3 regions of the Labrys sp. (in: a-proteobacteria) genome follow, and region 3 is predicted to be linked to each of the others. Evidence: predicted binding sites of a transcription regulator. Region 3 holds the regulator's gene; each other region holds the start of a gene.
The links. Region 3 encodes LexA, which represses DNA repair genes until DNA is damaged. Its sites were predicted from a motif close to TGTTCNNNNTGTGTTCNG; they were not measured.
Positions count from the first base shown of each region.

Region 1 (6,053 bases), on a different contig from region 3:
CCAGCCCCGCATCGTCCCGCCCCTCGTGAACCATGGAGAGCAGGCGCTCGGGACAGATATTCGCCATGCCGGAGATCGCCCCCTGCCCGCCCAGACGCACGCCGGCCGCCAGGCCTCGCTCGTCACCGATCAGGATGGCGAGGTCGCCGTGGGTTTCCAGGAGAGATTGGGTAAACGGCCAATTGCCCGAGGAATCCTTGACGCCGGCCACCACTGACGGGAATGCCTGCTTCAGCCGCCCGACCAGGTCCACCGAAAGCTCCACGGCGGTAACCGAGGGAATGTTATAGAGATAGACGCCCCTCGCCTTCGGCCCGATCGCCTCGAACACGGTGGCAAACCAGGCGAACAGGCCGTCGTCCCGCAATCCCTTGAAATAGGAAGGCGGTGCCAGAAGCACGCCACGACAACCGGCATCGAGCGCCTGCCGCGCCTGAGCGGCGGCATCGGCAATGGCATTTGCCATCACGCCCACCACGATCTGCCGCGCCTCGATGCCGTCAGCCAGGAAGCCCGACAGCAAGATGTCGCGTTCAGCGGAAGCGATCGAGGCTCCCTCCCCGGTGGTGCCGAACAACGTGACGCTGCCGCAACCATTGGCAAGGCACCAGCGCGCATGGGCGACAGCACGGGTGACGTCAACTTGCCCCTGGCCATCGAAGGGTGTGGTCAATGCCGCCGAAAGGCCGAACCGTTGATGCGTCATCCCAGTCTTCCATCGAATTTTCAATATGCAATTATCGATAACAGACTGACATGTCAGTCGCAAGTCGGACGGGAAATTTTGTCCGATCATTTTCCGCTGCCAGGCTTGACCGATTGCCGTCAGGCGACGACATTCGCGACGTCATCCAGCGGCTCTCGCTTCGGCGAGCCGGTCGCACGGCTCCATCCCTTCAACCGCCATCCGATCATGACATTCCCCCTTGGGCTCGCCGCGACCTGGCCAGACCTTGCCGGCAATGCGGATTTTGCTGCCCTGCTCGACCGCAGCCTCTGTCGCCTGATGGGGCACGGGCTTTTTCAACCCCTGCCAGGCAGCCGGCCAGACGCAGCATGGCTCTATGCCGAGGCGCCCTTCTGCCTCCTGGCTCACGACACCCAGCCAGATCCCATTTTCATCTATGGAAACAAGGCTGTACAGGCTTGTTTTGAATATGGTTGGGAGGAGTTGACGCAATTGCCATCCCGCCTATCGGCGGAATTTCCGGATCGAGACGAACGCCAGCGCCTGCTCGATACGGTCAGGAGCCAGGGATTCATCGCCGACTATCGCGGCGTGCGCATCGCCAAATCGGGCCGGCGCTTCTTCATCGAGAATGCCACCGTCTGGGAAATCATCGACGAGGCCGGCATCCGCCACGGCCAAGCCGCCATGTTCGCCTCCTGGCGCGACCTGCCCTGATCCGTCAGCGGATGATCAGGGCCGTTCCCCACAGGCCGATCGCGAATACCGTGTGCGCAACCAGATTGAGCAGGCGCACCTTGGTGGGATTGGGCGTTTTCGACGCAGCCCAGCCAATGCCGAGCCCAGGTTGCAGCAAGAACCAACCAGCCCCCACCGTGACGATGCCGAGGATCCAGGCCGGCAGGAATGTCGGATTCGCCAGCCAGGCCCCTCCGGCGAAGACCACCAGGATCACGCCGTAGAGAATGCCAACCACGTAATGGCCAATCCAGCCCAACGCCAATTCATGGGCATAGGGTGCGGCCTTGCCGATATCGTCATGGAAGACGCGGCCCTCTTTCAGATGCCAGAACCAACGGCCGACAGGCGCCCAGTTCGGCAGGTTCTCACCGAAGAATTTGTGCAGCAGGATCGCCCATAGATCCATCAGGATCGTTGCACCAACGCCAATCGCAACGCCGCGCCAGAAAAGTTCGAACATGCCGATTCCGCCAAGAGGACTGTATTCATCATACAAAACACGCTGCGCTCGGCAGACGCAAGATTTCAAATCTCGAGAAGAGCGCGGATTTCGTCGGGATCCGCGATGATGATGCGGCGTGCCAGCGAAACGGCAAAGCCACCGCGTGCCAATATAGCGATTTCCCGTTCGATCTCGGCTTCCTTGTCCGTCCGGCGCCAGGGACCGATGCGCCGGCGCTGTGCCAGCCGTGCAGCGGCCCTTTCTTCGGCTGCGTCACTTTCCTCTCCCGCAAGAGCCTCGGTCACCAAAGTGCGATCGACGCCCTTGGCAGCCAGGGCAGCGCCGATCCGGCGCGCCGAAAGGCCCCGGCTGCGTCCGGCGTGAAGGCGTGCCTCCACAAAACTGGCGTCGTCGATGAAACCGCGCTGCCGGCAATAGCCGATCGTGCGCTCGATCAGGTCGGCGACGTCAGCTTCCGGACCCAATTTGCGGCGTGCCCTTCGCTGCAGGACCTGACGGAGGTTGGCGACGCTGGTCGATCGCTGGCCGAGATAATGGAGCGCGGACTTGCGCATCCAGCTTTCTTCGCGGCTCAGCGACGGGATGATGGACATGGCAGCCTCGAATCGTTGGAAAGAACTTGCCGGAACTCGTGGCCACGCGCCATCATCCCCCCGCTCGGACCTGGCTTGACAAGAATCGCGGCACGCCGGCCTCTGCACGTCTTCTTGGATCAGGCGGTTCCCATGTCCTTCTCTCTGGTGATTTTCGATTGCGATGGTGTTCTCGTCGACAGCGAGATCCTGTCGGCCGAAGTCGAGGCCGAGGCCTTGTCGGCCCTCGGCGTAAAAGTCACCGCGCATGACGTGATGCAGCGTTTCCTCGGTCTGACCCAGGAGGCCTTGGAGGAGCGCTTCGAGCACGATTTCGGACTCAAGCTGCCGCCGAACCATGCCGAAACCACGCGCAGTATGCTGCGAGCGGCCTATGTAGAGCGTCTGGAACCCATTCCAGGCGTGCGCGACGTGCTCCAAAGCCTGCCTATGCCCTTTTGCGTCGCCTCCAACAGCCCACCTGCCAAGCTTGGTCTCGGCCTCAGCATCACCAACCTGTTCGAACTGGTCTATCCCAACATCTTTAGCGCGAAGCTGGTGGCGCGGGGGAAACCGGCGCCGGATCTGTTTCTCCATGCGGCAAAGGCGCTCGGCGCGGATCCCGCCGACACCGTCGTGGTCGAAGACAGCGTGGTCGGCGTCAAGGCAGCAAAGGCCGCGGGCATGACGGCGATCGGCTTCGTCGGCGGCCTGCACCATATGCCCCCCAGCGAGGAAACCCTGGTAGCGGCCGGCGCCGATCACATCGCCGAGACGATGGACGAGGTGAAGGCGCTGATCCTGGCATGAGCCAGGATGATGGCGGTCGGTAGCGGCGCGCTTCCGGATCTCAATCCATCGAAATCTTGCTGCCGCGTAGCGATTTGACGTTCGAGCGGCGCGATTTCGACTCAAGCCGCCGCGCCTTGGCGGCTTTGGAGGGCTTGGTCGCCTTGCGGGGTGGCGGTGGCGGCATCGCCGCCTCGCGCAGAAGCGCAACCAGCCTCTCGCGGGCATCTTCGCGATTACGCTCCTGGGTGCGGAAACGCTGGGCAAGAATGACGACAACCCCTTCCTGCGTCAGCTTGCGCCCGGCGAGCCTCTGGGCCCGGATCGCAACCTCATTGGGGAGTGAAGGCGAAGTGCGGATGTCGAAACGCAATTGCACCGCCGTCGACAGCTTGTTGACGTTCTGTCCGCCAGGGCCGGAGGAGCGTACGAAATCCTCGACGATCTCGCGCTCATCGATGGACAGAGTTGGTGTGATCTCGATCATCCGGCCTGCATAGCGTATGGCTTGGCGCGCCGCCGCTAATTTCTGCGGATAAGTTCACGAATTGTTCTTGTCTTTTCGTACACCCTCCTTCAATTTGCGAGCCAAAGCGCCTATCTCAGGCTGAAAGCCCACAGGATCGTCCGTATGTCTGGCCGCCCCACCTCCGGCAGCGCTGTTCCATCGCCTGCCGATCGCCGCTTCATTACCGTGCGCGGCGCTCGCGAGCACAATCTCAAGAATGTCGATCTCGAAATCCCGCGCGACAAGCTGGTAGTCTTTACCGGCCTTTCCGGCTCGGGCAAGTCGTCGCTTGCCTTCGATACCATCTATGCCGAAGGGCAGCGCCGCTATGTCGAGAGCCTGTCGGCCTATGCGCGCCAGTTCCTCGAGATGATGCAGAAGCCGGACGTCGACCAGATCGACGGCCTGTCGCCCGCCATCTCGATCGAGCAGAAGACCACATCGCGCAATCCGCGCTCGACGGTGGCGACGGTCACCGAAATCTATGACTATATGCGCTTGCTCTGGGCCCGCATCGGCATTCCCTATTCGCCGGCGACCGGCCTGCCTATCGAAAGCCAGACGGTCAGCCAGATGGTGGACCGGGTCATGGCTATGCCGGAAGGCACCCGCCTGTTCCTGCTCGCCCCCGTCGTGCGCGGGCGCAAGGGCGAATACCGCAAGGAGCTCGCCGATTTCCTCAAGCGCGGCTTCCAGCGCGTCAAGATCGACGGCACCTTCTACGAGATCGCCGACGCTCCTGCCCTCGACAAGAAGCTCAAGCATGACCTCGACGTGGTGGTGGACCGCATCGTGGTGCGCGCCGACATCGCCAGCCGTCTGGCCGACTCCTTCGAAACGGCGCTCGAACTCGCCGACGGCATTGCCGTGGTCGAGCTCGCCGACCAGAAGGAGGCCGACGGCTCGCCCAAGCGCGTGATATTCAGCCAGAAATTTGCCTGCCCCGTCTCCGGCTTCACCATTCCGGAGATCGAGCCGCGGCTGTTCTCCTTCAACAATCCCTTCGGTGCCTGCCCGTCCTGCGACGGGATCGGCACCGAGATGACGGTCGATCCCGTGCTGGTGGTGCCTGACGAGACATTGTCGCTGCGCAAGGGCGCGCTGGCGCCCTGGGCGAAGTCGACCAGCCCCTATTACAGCCAGACGGTCGACGCGCTCGCCAAACATTACAAATTCGGCGTGACCACGCCCTGGAAGGACCTGCCGGAAAAGGTGCAGCAGGTGTTCCTCTACGGTTCGGGCGAGGAACAGATCGTCTTTTCCTTTGATGACGGCCTGCGCTCCTATGAGACCCGCAAGGCTTTCGAAGGCGTGGTGACCAATCTGGAGCGGCGCTGGAAGGAGACAGATTCCGAACAGGCCCGCGAGGACATTTCGCGCTTCATGGCGAACACGCCATGCAAGGCCTGCGCCGGCTTTCGCCTCAAGCCCGAATCCCTGGCGGTAAAGGTCACGCACAAGCATATCGGCGAGATCTCGGCGATGTCGGTGCGCCAGGCCCAGCACTGGTTCGAAGCGCTGCCGGCCGAGCTCAACACCAAGCAGAACGAGATCGCTGTCCGCATCCTCAAGGAGATTCGCGAGCGCCTGCGCTTCCTGGTCGATGTCGGCCTGGATTACCTGACGCTTGCCCGCAATTCCGGTACGCTCTCGGGCGGTGAGAGCCAGCGCATCCGCCTCGCCTCGCAGATCGGATCCGGCCTCAGCGGCGTGCTCTATGTGCTGGACGAGCCTTCCATCGGCCTGCACCAGCGCGACAACGAGCGCCTGCTCGAAACGCTGCGGCGCCTGCGCGAACTCGGCAACACCGTCATCGTGGTGGAGCATGACGAGGATGCCATCCTGCAGGCCGATCATGTCGTCGATGTCGGTCCGGGCGCGGGCGTGCATGGCGGGCGAGTCGTAGCCCAGGGCACGCCGGCCGAGGTGATGGCCAATCCGGCTTCCCTCACCGGCAAATATCTGACCGGTCAGCTCTCGGTCCCCATGCCGGCCGAACGGCGCCGGCGGCAGAAGGGCAAGGCGCTGAAGCTCACCGGCGCCCGCGGCAACAATCTCAAGGATGTCTCGGTCGAGGTGCCGCTCGGCTTGTTCACCTGCGTTACCGGCGTTTCCGGCGGTGGCAAGTCGACCCTGCTGATCGATACCATCTACAAGGCCGTCGCCCGCAAGCTGAACGGCGCGCTGGAGCACCCTGCCCCCTATGACAAGCTCGACGGCCTGGAACTGATCGACAAGGTCATCGACATCGATCAGTCGCCGATCGGCCGCACCCCGCGCTCCAATCCCGCA
Region 1 covers NZ_JASGFM010000004.1:96,930-102,982, forward strand. The annotation lists gene QM672_RS05910 (dihydrodipicolinate synthase family protein) at 1-706, opposite strand, end outside; gene QM672_RS05915 (MEKHLA domain-containing protein) at 914-1,405, shown strand; gene QM672_RS05920 (DUF2938 domain-containing protein) at 1,410-1,889, opposite strand; gene QM672_RS05925 (regulatory protein RecX) at 1,955-2,485, opposite strand; gene QM672_RS05930 (HAD-IA family hydrolase) at 2,618-3,274, shown strand; gene arfB (alternative ribosome rescue aminoacyl-tRNA hydrolase ArfB) at 3,315-3,740, opposite strand; gene uvrA (excinuclease ABC subunit UvrA) at 3,885-6,053, shown strand, end outside.
Region 1: uvrA (excinuclease ABC subunit UvrA) is a predicted target of LexA. The motif match lies at 3,792-3,809, and genes of this name have one in related genera.

Region 2 (6,053 bases), on a different contig from region 3:
GCTTCCTCGGGCAGATGGACGCTTTCCATGAGGCGCTGCATAGCCGCGGACCGGTGCCGGTCACGGTCGATGATGCGCGCCGGGCGCTGGAACTGGCGACTGCCTTCTATCACTCGGCCCAGACCGGCAGCGACGTCAAGCTGCCGATCGGGCCGGATCACCCCAAATATCGCGGTTGGCGGCCTTAGAGAACCGCCCGCAAATGAGGACGTGTCATCCCCGGCACGGCCAACGGCCGTGGGAAGGGGATCCAGGGGCCGTTGGACACACCTAATAGTCCCTGGATCCCCTTCCCGGGGTCTACGACCCCGCCGGGGATGACAGTCCCTTGGGTTCAATCAAGTGCGAATGGCTTGTAGGGAGGACGGCATGGCGACCAGCATCAGGCTCGACAAGGTGGTGAAGCGCTATGGTTCGCTGGACGTGATTCATGGCGTCGACCTCGTCATCGAACCGGGCGAGTTCACGGTGTTCGTCGGCCCGTCCGGTTGCGGCAAGTCCACCCTCCTGCGCATGATCGCCGGGCTCGAGCCGATCTCGGGCGGCGACCTCCTCATCGACGGCGAGCGCATGAACAATGTGCCGGCCTCGCGCCGGGGCATCGCCATGGTGTTCCAGTCCTATGCTCTCTACCCCCACATGACGGTGTACAAGAACCTCGCCTTCGGCCTGGAAACCGCCGGCTGCAAGCGGGCCGAGATCGAGACGCGGGTGCGCCATGCCGCCAGGATCCTCAAGATCGAGGATTATCTGCAGCGCCGCCCCAAGGCCCTGTCCGGCGGGCAGCGCCAGCGCGTCGCCATCGGGCGGGCCATCGTGCGCGAACCGCGCATCTTCCTGTTCGACGAGCCGCTCTCCAATCTCGACGCGGAACTGCGCGTGCAGATGCGCGTGGAGATCGCCAAGCTGCACCAGGACCTCGGCAACACCATGATCTACGTGACCCACGACCAGGTCGAGGCGATGACCATGGCCGACAAGATCGTGGTGCTGCGCGACGGCGTGGTGATGCAGGTCGGTGCACCGCTCGACCTCTACAACGCACCGGCCAACCAGTTCGTGGCCGGCTTCATCGGCTCGCCCAAGATGAACTTCCTGGCCGGCCGCCTGACTGGGACCGGCGATGCGATCGAAGTCGCCGGGCAATCGGTTCGCCTCGGCGCGCCGCTGCCAGGCGCGGCGGCAGCGGCGCCCGTCACTTTCGGCGTTCGCCCCGAGCATATCCTGGTCGGCGGCGAGGCCGGCGAGCCGCTCGGCGAGGTCAAGGTCCATCTGGTCGAGCATCTCGGTGGCGAGACGGTGCTCTATGCGACCACCACGGGCGGCGAGAACCTGACCATTTCGGCCCCCGGCCAGTTGCGGGTCCGCCATGGCGAAACCGTGCCGCTACGCGCCGACCCCGCCCTCTGCCATGTCTTCGACAGCGGGGGAGCTTCGCTGCAGCGATAGGTTCCCTGGGACCGCCGGCTTCCGGCCGGCTCTTCCTTTCCGCACGTGCGACGGTTCCAAGAGCCGGCTGGAAGCCGGCGGTCCCAGGAGCGCCTGCCTCACCGCACCGTCCCCACTCCACCCGTAAAAGCACGCGCGCGCAAGGCATGAGTCCCCAAGCGCCCGCCCGCCAGCAGCGCCTTGCGCGGCGCCAGCATGGCCTGCTTCCGTCTGCGGCTACGCGACAGCTTGAGCACGATTTCGCTGAGCCTTGCGCGCCAGCCATAATCGTCGACAGCGCCACGAAACAGCATCGCAACCGGCCGGTCGTTCGCTCTTTGCAATCGCTGCATCATCACGCCGGCTTCGCGGAACCAATCGCTTTCCAGCCGGACGCCCGGCGCCATCACTAGCACCCAGTCGCTGCGGGCAGCCTCCAGCCCGGTCCTGGCATCGCCCTCGACGATGACACAACCGACCGCGTCGGCGACCAGCCGCGTGCCCTGCGACGGCCCGGATTCCGCTACCACCACCACCTCGCGCACAAAGCCATCCGCCGCCGCCGGGACAAGAGCAGCCAGCGTTTCCGCCAGCGCGACTTCCTGGCCGTTTGCGGCGATGACAACACTGATCATGGCAAGTCTGGTCCGACTGGAACGGTCACTTTTTTCAAAGGTCCGCATATCATGCACCACCGCCCGACGTGAGGGGCGCGAAGGCACGATCCTGCTCAAATGATTGGCATTTTGGTTTCGCTTGCCCAAATGTTCTCTTTTTGTTCTAATGAGAACAGAGAAATTTGATTCGCGGAGGCGGCCATGGGCGTGCCGATAAGCAAGGTCTCTCTTACCGACGCGGTGCCGGTGGGCACGACCGTTGTCGACATCGAGCGGCGGCGGGGACGCGGCGCCGGCTCCAATGCCAGTGGGCGCTTCGAGGGGCTGTCGCGCTTCATCGAGGATGACGGCTGGAACTCGATCGAGGAATTGCCGACCCTGCGCACCGAAATCCAGGAGGAGCAGGCCCGCAAGATCATCACCTTCAACGACTCGCCGGACATTTCCTTCGACCGTTCGATCAACCCCTATCGCGGTTGCGAACATGGTTGCGTCTATTGCTTCGCCCGGCCGACGCACGCGCATATGGGCCTCTCGCCGGGGCTCGACTTCGAGACCAAGCTGTTCGCCAAGCCGAATGCCGCGTCCCTCTTGGAAAAGGAGCTGGCGGCGAAGAACTACCAGCCGCGCACCATCGCGATGGGCACCAATACCGATCCCTATCAGCCGATCGAGCGCCAGCGCGGCATCACTCGTTCCATCCTGGAGGTTCTCGATAGAACCAGCCATCCGGTCGGCATCGTCACCAAATCAGGCCTGATCACGCGCGACATCGACATTCTCGCGCGTCTTGCCCGGCGTGGCCTCGTCAAGGTCGCTTTGTCGGTAACCACCCTCGACGCCAAGCTGTCCCGCTCGCTCGAACCGCGCGCGGCCACGCCGTCCCTGCGGCTGAAGGCCATGCGCCAATTGGCCGATGCCGGCATTCCCGTGACGGTGATGGTGGCGCCGATCATCCCCAAGATCAACGATGCCGAGATCGAGCGCATCCTCGAGGCGGCCCGTGCGGCTGGTGCCCGCGAGGCGGGTTACGTCATGCTGCGCCTGCCGCTGGAAATTTCGGGCCTGATGCGCGATTGGCTCAACGAGCATCGCCCCGATGCCATGAACCATGTCTTCTCGCTGATGCGCTCGAGCCGCGACGGCAAGGACTATGATTCACGCTGGGGCCTGCGCATGTCCGGCACCGGGCCCTATGCCTGGATGATCGGCCGGCGCTTCGAACTGGCAGCCGCGCGGCTCGGCATCAACGCCAGGCGGCTGAAACTGCGCACCGACCTGTTCACCCGCCCGGTGCGGATGGGCGAACAATTGGCGCTGTTCTGATCAGGCCAATCTTTCGTCCATCGGTCGCGTTGCCCGCCATCTCGACAGCGGGCGGCAATCATCCCTTGCTGTTGCCGAACCAGGACGAGCGTTGCGGCTTGGCCGGGGCAGAAGAAGGCTCGCTCACGGTGGGGCCGGGCAATTCGCTCACTGGTGTCAGGGTGGCCGAGGCCCAGAAGGAATTGCCGGCCAAGGCGTGCTCGGCGAGCTTGCGATAGGTCGCCAGGCGACGATCGATCCGCTCGCCGATGTCATAGGCGGCGAGTTCCTGGGGTGTCGGGTCACGACCGACTTCCTTCTTGAACGCCACCAGCCAGTCACGCTTGTTCTGCATGGAAAGGGAGAACGCGAGGAGGCCGACGACATCCTCTTCGTCATGCACCAGACGATCGAAAACATTGTCGGAGGCCAGGCCGGCCTTGGCCGGAGCCGGAGTTGATGCCACTTCGCTCTTGGGTTGATGGTCCTGAGAAGGCGCAACTGCCTCGATATCGGTCACGTTCTTTTGCATTCCACCTCGCCCTGCAACAAACGCTATCTGCCCAGACGCCAGCTACCGTCGTCGGCAACATGCCGTGAAATATTGCGGCTCAACTTGACACGGCAGAGATACAAAGCAAGTCACGATTTGTATCGGTACAGCTTCGACCCATCCTCCGCGCTGGACCTGTCGGCAGGAATCTTCTAACGCCAGTTCATGACAAAACTTCTTCTCGCTGGCGTCGACGAGGCTGGCCGGGGACCGCTGGCCGGCCCGGTTTCGGCAGCCGCCGTCATCCTTGATCCTGACAGAGTGCCCGTCGGCCTGGCCGATTCCAAGGTCATCACGGCGGCACGACGCGAGGAGCTCTATCAGGAGATCATGGCGTCGGCGCTTTCGGTGTCGGTTGCCTTTTCGAGCCCGGCTTTGATCGACCGGCTCAACATCCGCGGCGCCACGCTCGACGCCATGCGGCGAGCCGTCAGGGGCCTGTCCCTGCGCCCTTCGTCGGTGGAGATCGACGGCAAGGACGTGCCGCACGGCCTGCAGCTTCCGGCCCGCGCCATCATCGACGGCGATGCCCTGGTGCCGGCTATTTCCGCTGCCTCGATCATCGCCAAGGTCACCCGCGACCGCCTGATGATCAAGCTGGCGGTCACCTATCCGCTCTATGGCTTCGAGCGCCATATGGGCTACGGCACAGCCGAACATACCGCCGCCATCGACACGCATGGCCCCTGCCCGCACCACCGCCTGACATTCGGCAGGCTCAAGGCTTATCGGGTTTGAAGAGGAGGGACAGCGCGCGCCCCTCATCCGGCTGCCGCCACCTTCTCCCGCAAGGGGAGAAGGGATTTCATCGGGCTCGCTTTTGCCACATCCGGCCGCTTCAACATCGCGCGGCCTGTCCCACAAAGGCTCCTTCTTCCCTTGCGGGTGCCGTCAACTCCCTTGAGTTGACTAGAGGTCCCGGCAGGGGGATGAGGGGTGCAACACCTCCTACGGTGCGATCACGCCCTTGCGGAAGATGAAGCAGCCATAGAAGCGGCGCTCGCCGGTGGCGATGACGCAATAGGCTTTCTTGGCGTGTTCGTAGAATTCCATGCGCTCGATCGAGGTCATCGGCCAGGACTTGCCTTCCGCGCTGTCAATGGCCGCCTGCACCTCCTGCTGGACCGCCGGGATCTCGTCAGGCGAGCCGACGATCTCCATGCGGCGGGCCGAGTCGTCGACGAAGGTGTCGAGCGGCACGACCGAAAGCACGGCCTCGACCGCCCGCGCCGCCGTTACGCCGTCGATACGCAGGAGATCGCCCAGCACCGTTTCGCGGGCAACCGAGTCGGCCGGGAAATTGGTGTCGCAGATCACCAGCGTATCGCCATGGCCCATGGCCCGGAGGGCATAGAGCACATCGGCATTCAGCAACGGATCGATGTTCTTGAGCATGATACTTTCCTATTTTGCGATCTGCGCAGGCTTGGTCTGCATGAGTTTGGCCTGCAGGATGACGACGACCAGCAGGAAGGCGCCGCGCACCACCGACTGCCAATAGGCCGAGAGCGAGATCCAGCCCATGCCGTTCTCGAAATTGAGGATGGTGTAGATCAGGCCGAGCAGCAAGGCGCCGGCCAGTGTGCCGCCAATGGAGCCCTTGCCGCCCGTCAGCAGCGTGCCGCCCACCACCACCGAGGCGATGGCGATCAGCTCCCAGCCAATGCCTTCGATCGGCTGCCCCGCCCCGAATTGCGAGGCCAGGATCACGCCCGCCATGCCGGCCGTCACGCCGGAGATCACATAAACAGCGAAGATGGTACGATTGACCGGCAAACCCATCAGGCGGGAGGCTTCCGTGCCGCCACCGACCGCCAGCACGTGCCGGCCGAAGGAGGTGGAGTTGAGGGTCACCGCACCCACGATATAGGCCGCCAAGGCGATCCAGGCCGGCGTCGGGAAACTGAGGACGAAGCCGAGAATATTCGCAGCGATGCCGGCATTTTCGGCGTCCACCCATTCGGGCCTGATGAAGCTGAGCAGATCGCCCTGTCCGAGCACGGTGAAGGCGGTATCGTAGGAAGCCGACACCGACTGGTTGTTGGCCAGCAGCAAGGCCGTACCCTGTGCCGCCAGCATGGTGGCCAGCGTCGCGATGAAAGGCAGGATCTTCAGGCGGGTGATGATCAGCGCATTGATGAGGCCGACAA
Region 2 covers NZ_JASGFM010000002.1:269,805-275,857, reverse strand. The annotation lists gene QM672_RS03355 (Gfo/Idh/MocA family protein) at 1-188, shown strand, start outside; gene QM672_RS03350 (ABC transporter ATP-binding protein) at 370-1,449, shown strand; gene QM672_RS03345 (glycosyltransferase) at 1,548-2,063, opposite strand; gene QM672_RS03340 (PA0069 family radical SAM protein) at 2,247-3,371, shown strand; gene QM672_RS03335 (hypothetical protein) at 3,430-3,882, opposite strand; gene QM672_RS03330 (ribonuclease HII) at 4,069-4,641, shown strand; gene QM672_RS03325 (RbsD/FucU family protein) at 4,852-5,298, opposite strand; gene QM672_RS03320 (ABC transporter permease) at 5,308-6,053, opposite strand, start outside.
Region 2: QM672_RS03340 (PA0069 family radical SAM protein) is a predicted target of LexA. The motif match lies at 2,194-2,211, and genes of this name have one in related genera.

Region 3 (6,053 bases):
GCCCGAGTTCCTCACCGCGGCACGTGCGGCGGTATCGCTGCCCGCCTTGCGCAAGGACTTCCTCTACGATCCCTACCAGGTGGTGGAAGCAAGAGCCTGGGGTGCCGACTGCATCCTGGTGATCATGGCCAGCGTCACCGACGCCGAAGCCCGTGCGCTGATCGCGGCCGCCAAGGACTGGTCCCTCGACGTGCTGTGCGAGATCCACAATCACGACGAGCTCGAGCGGTCCCTCACGCTCGATGTCGGCATGATCGGCATCAACAATCGCGATCTCAACGACTTTGTCACCCGCCTGGAGACGACCGAGACACTGGCGCCGCTGGTGCCCGGCGATCGTCTCCTGGTCGGCGAAAGCGGCATCTTCACACCCGGCGACGTCCAGCGCCTGCAGAAGGCTGATGTGAACACCTTCCTGGTGGGCGAGAGCCTGATGCGCCAGGCCGACGTCGCCGCCGCCACGCGTGCCCTGCTGTCTGTGGACCAGGCGGCATGAGCCGGCAAAATACGAATCCTAGCCTTACCCATCTCGACGCCTCCGGCGAGGCGAACATGGTCGATGTTTCGCAAAAGGCCGTGACGAGCCGCACCGCAATTGCCGAAGGGCGGGTGGTGATGCAGCGCGAGACGCTCGACCTCGTCTTGTCGGGTGATGCCAAGAAAGGTGATGTTCGCGCCACGGCCCGCATCGCCGGTATCATGGCCGCCAAGAAAACCCATGAACTCATTCCGCTCTGCCACCCGCTGCTCCTCAGCAAGGTCGCCGTCGAGATCGAGCCCGACACCGCTCTGCCCGGTCTGACGGTGCGGGCGACAGCCAAGGTCGCGGGTCAGACCGGCGTGGAGATGGAAGCGCTGACCGCTGTTTCCGTCGCCTGCCTGACCATCTATGACATGGTCAAAGCCGCCGACCGGGGCATGCGCATCGAGGCGATCAGGCTCGTAGAGAAGTCCGGCGGCAAATCCGGCGATTGGCATGCGGAGGAAAATCCATGAGCCTGCTTCCCGTCGCGGACGCGCTGGCCAAGGTGGTTGCCGGCGTCACCCCGCTTCCTGTCGAAACCGTGCCACTGCACGCCACGCGCGGACGCGTGCTTGCTTCCGCCATCACCGCGCTGAGAACCCAGCCCGGTTTCAACGCCTCGGCCATGGACGGCTATGCAGTACGCGTGGATGACGCCAAGCAGGGAGCCAGCCTCGAATTGATCGGCGAGTCTGCCGCCGGGCATGGCTATGCCGGTCGGGTCGGCGAGAACCAGGCCGTGCGCATCTTTACGGGCGCGCCCGTACCTGACGGCGCCGACACCGTGGTGATCCAGGAACAGACCCGGCGCGACGGCAATCGCGTCATCCTGGAGGCCACGGCCAAGCCCGGCCAGCATATCCGGGGCCGCGGACTGGATTTTGCCGAAGGCCGTGAGGCCCTGAGGCCTGGAACCGTCATCGGCCCCCGCGATATCGCCCTCGCCGCCGCAATGAACCACCCTGGTCTGCCGGTCCACCGCCGCCCCAAGGTCGCCATCCTCGCCACCGGCGACGAACTGGTATTGCCCGGCCAGGCCATCGGCGAAAACCAGATCGTTGCCTCCAACAATTTCGCCATCCGCGCCCTTGTCGAGGCCGAAGGCGGCGAAGTGCTCGACCTCGGCATCGCCAGCGACGACTTCCCGGCCCTGGAAGCCGCCATCAAGCGAGCTCGCGCCGAAAAGGCCGATGTGCTCGTCACCATCGGTGGCGCCTCCGTCGGCGATCACGATCTGATCCAGACCGCGTTGACCCGCGAAGGCATGCGGCTCGGCTTCTGGAAAATCGCGATGCGGCCAGGCAAGCCGCTGCTGCATGGGCGGCTCGGCGCCATGCACATCCTCGGACTGCCGGGCAATCCGGTCTCCTCCGTGGTTTGCGGCGTCCTCTTCCTGGTGCCGCTGCTGCGCGCGTTGCTTGGCCGTTCCGACGCCGGCCCGCCACGCCGCAAGGCCGTCTTTGCCCGCTCCTGGCCGGCCAACGATGTCCGCGAGGACTATATACGGGCCCGCTTCCTGCTTGACGATACGTCAGACATCCTCAAGGTGGAGCCATTGGCACTGCAGGATTCGTCGCTCGTCAGCGTGATGCAGCATGCCGACTGCCTGGTGATCCGGCCGCCCTTCGCACCCGAAGCAAAGGCGGGTGAGACCTGCGAGATCATCGATCTCCGTGCGGCCGGCTATTGACCACGTCTTTAACCTGAACTTCATTGTTGCAGAACACAGTAGGAACATGTAGCACTGTTCTTGTTTTGTTTACATCTTCACCGTGATTCGCGGCCGCCACGACGGGATAGCCATGCTGACCAAGAAACAACATGAATTGCTTCGGTTCATTCATGAGCGCCTGAAGGAACAGGGTGTGCCTCCTTCCTTCGATGAGATGAAGGAAGCACTGGACCTCAGGTCCAAGTCCGGCATTCACCGCCTGATCATGGCGCTGGAGGAGCGTGGCTTCATTCGGCGCCTGCCCAACCGCGCCCGTGCGTTGGAAGTGGTGCGCCTGCCCGAATCGGCAGTGCCGAGCGGTGGCGGCCTGTCGCTCGCCTCTTCCCAGCGTGGTTTCCGCCCCAATGTAATCGAGGGCAATCTCGGCAAGGTTCGCCCCGTCAGGCCTGAAATTGACGACGAGGTCGGCCGGCCGGTCCTCGTCCCGGTGATGGGGCGTATCGCCGCCGGCACGCCGGTCTCCGCCATCCAGTCCAAGAGCCACACCATCAGCGTCACGCCGGAAATGTTGTCCTCCGGCGATCATTTCGCCCTGGAAGTGCGCGGCGATTCCATGATCGAAGCCGGTATCTTCGACAATGACACCGTGCTTATCCGCCGCCAGGACCACGCCGATACCGGCGATATCGTCGTGGCACTGATCGACGACGAGGAGGCGACACTCAAGCGCCTGCGCAAGCGCGGAGCCTCCATCGCACTGGAGGCCGCCAATCCGGCCTATGAAACCCGTATCTTCGGGCCCGACCGGGTGCAGATCCAGGGCAAGCTGGTCGGTTTGTTCCGTCGCTATTGAGCGTGGCCGACATCGTGGCTTGCCGGCTATGAACGCGCTTCGCGCGATCGCGAACTGCAGCTTGCGGCGCCGCGATGTCGAAAACCTGCTCGCGGCGAAGCTTCCGCATTCCCTCGTCGATTGCGAGATGGAGGAATGCGATCTTTCGCGTCTCGATCTCTCTCATTGGGCCTTCGAGCGCTGCAGGCTCAGAAACGCCAAGCTGGTCGGCGCCAGGCTTGCCAATACACTCTGGCGCAACTGCAAGGCGAGCGGCGCCGATTTCCGTGGCACGGACCTGGAGGAAGCGGCGTTCCGCACCGGTGATTACAGCAATACCAGCTTCCGGCGCGCCAAGGCGGCCTCGACGGCTTTTACCGGTTGCAAGCTGACCGGGGCGGACCTCTCCGAAACCTCGGGGCTGGGGCTGGTTTTCGAGGAAGTTCTGCTGATGTCGGCCAAGCTGCCGGCCTTTTCCTTCCGGAAGAGCGTGCTGCGTCGCCTCGACTTCACCCAGGCCGATTTGCGCCAATGTGATTTTCGCGAGGCGATCTTCGAGGAATGCAGTCTGCGTGATGCCAATCTTGTCGATGCTCGCTTCGAGGGTGCCGACTTGCGCGGTGCCGATCTCGGCGGGCTGAAGCTGGCAGACACCCGTTATTTCAAGGGCGCCACGATCTCGAAAGGCCAGGCCGGCCAATTGCTGGCCGAACTGGGCTTGCGGATTGCCTGAGAGAGCCTCCGGAATTCGCAGGCTAATCCGCTCGACACCAGGCAACCAGGAGTGCTCGAACCACTATTCGCCCGAGCACCGCCGAAGGTCGTCATGAACCGGGAAGACAGGTCAGTCGACAGCAATCATGACGTCTGAGGCCTTGATGACGGCATAGGCATTCTGGCCGGGCTTGAGATTGAGGTCGTCGACGGCCTCATTGGTGATCGACGCAGTAATGATGGTGCCGTTGACCTCGAGCTGGATGTGGGAGGTCGTCTGCCCCTTCGTCACGCTCTTGATCGTGCCCTTGATCTGGTTGCGGGCGCTGATTTTCATGAAACTTCCCTTGGCGACGCGAAAGACGCGATCATCATCATTCCTGAAGCAATGTCCACCGGCAAATACTGGTGAAATTAGCGTGGCGGTGGCCCCTTCCAGACGGCGGGTACGATCGGGGTAACCGCCTCAAAACGCGCGATCGTTACCCCGAAAATTGCGGGCGGAGGCCCATGGGGCCGCCACCTTCTCGCTCAGACGCGATGCAGCCAACGCTCAGGTGAGGCCGATGATGTCGCTGCTTTGCAAATTGACCGTGCCCTGGATCGCGATCTGAAAATCCGCCTTCTTGTCACCATTTATATCGCCCTGCAGCATGGTCTGCCCACCCTGGAAGATATAACGCAGTTCACCCGACGAGCCGGTGAAATCGCTATTGGCGATCAGGCTGTGGAACTCCTGAAAACTGAGGTCGATTTTGTCCTCGCCTTGGGTGAAGTCCATGATCGTGTCGGTTGCCGCACGGGTCAATCCGCTGTCCTTGACGCCCAGCAGTTTGAAGATGTCGTTGCCGCCCTCCCCCCAAAGGATGTCGGCTCCAACGCCGCCGGCGATGATGTCGTTGCCGTCATTGCCGTGCAGTGTTTCCGCTATCGCTCCGCCGACGATGGTGTCGTTGCCGGCGGTGCCCCACACGATCTCGAAGCCTTTCACATTCTCGCTGCCGCCGGATGTGCCGAAGGTTGCGGTCTGAGCATTCAGGCCGAGAGCCGCCGTGATGCCCAGATTGATATTGAGCGGGTCGGTCGTAGCGGGATCGACAGTGAAGACGTCGATCCCGGTGCTGCCATCCACCTTGTCGGTACCGCCATCGTTCGAGGCAAAATAGACGTCATTGCCCGCACCGAGGCCATAGATGTCGTTGCCGGCCTGATCGTGGACATATTCGACACTGGCACCACCGACAAAGGTATCGTTGCCCGCCCCCAAATAGAAGTCGCCGGTCACCAGACCGGCACCGGACTCGGTGAACTTGTCGTTGCCAGCTCCGGTCTGGACATTGCCGTAGATGGTACCGCTGTTGGTGATGGTATTACCGCCATCGCCACCATAGACACCCCTATAGATCGTCTTGCTGTTGGTGAGGGTGTTGACCCCCTCGCCCAGATCGATGCCGTCGACGCTGCCCGAATTGGTGATCTTGTCGTTGCCGTTGCCAGCCGAGATGAAACCGTAGATCACGCCGGTGTTGGTCGCCGTATCATCTCCCGTACCCAGCCAGACGGCGCCATCGATCTCCTTGCCGTTGGTAAGGCTGTCATTGCCGGCACCGAGGTCCAACGCGCCCTGGAAATACTGTTCGCTTCCAGCATCGTAGCCATAGGCCGTGTCGCCGACGATCAACCCCGTATTGCTTATGACGTCGGCTCCCAAACTTCCAAGTATCGTTCCGTACAACTTTCCTGAGTTCTTGATGGTACTGTTGCCTTGCCAAAGGCCTATCGAAACCTGGACATCCCGCTGAGTATCGTCTGCGAAAGTCAGGAGCTGATCATTGCCGATTACAATGCCCGAGTTCGTAACGACATTCTTGCCTTCGTTGATCAGGATCGAACCATCGATCTCTCCGGTATTGGTGACGGTATTGCCGGCGGTCGGGACTCCCAGGGAATTCAGCGGAGCCCCGCCAAAGAGACCGATGTCGCCTTGAATCAGCTTGCTGTTGGTAATGCTGCCAAGCCCGCCGGACCGAATGGCATAACCGCTATCCGTAGAGATCGTCCCGGCGTTCGTCACCGTCAATGTCGCAGCGCTGTTATTATAGATTCCGAAATCGCCACCAGAAATGGTCGCGCCTGCCAGATTCTTTACGGAGATTTTTGCGTTGGAATAGAGATTGCTGCCTGAATCGCCGACGTAATAGATGGCCCCCGCATCCCCTCGGATAATTCCTGAATTCGCGACATCCAAGGCCGCATTTGTCCCGATGCCGTAGAGGGAACCGTAGATGGAGCCTTCCGTTCCCACATTGACC
Region 3 covers NZ_JASGFM010000018.1:58,018-64,070, forward strand. The annotation lists gene trpC (indole-3-glycerol phosphate synthase TrpC) at 1-496, shown strand, start outside; gene moaC (cyclic pyranopterin monophosphate synthase MoaC) at 493-996, shown strand; gene glp (gephyrin-like molybdotransferase Glp) at 993-2,213, shown strand; gene lexA (transcriptional repressor LexA) at 2,326-3,048, shown strand; gene QM672_RS17205 (pentapeptide repeat-containing protein) at 3,077-3,760, shown strand; gene QM672_RS17210 (molybdopterin-binding protein) at 3,872-4,078, opposite strand; gene QM672_RS17215 (hypothetical protein) at 4,295-6,053, opposite strand, start outside.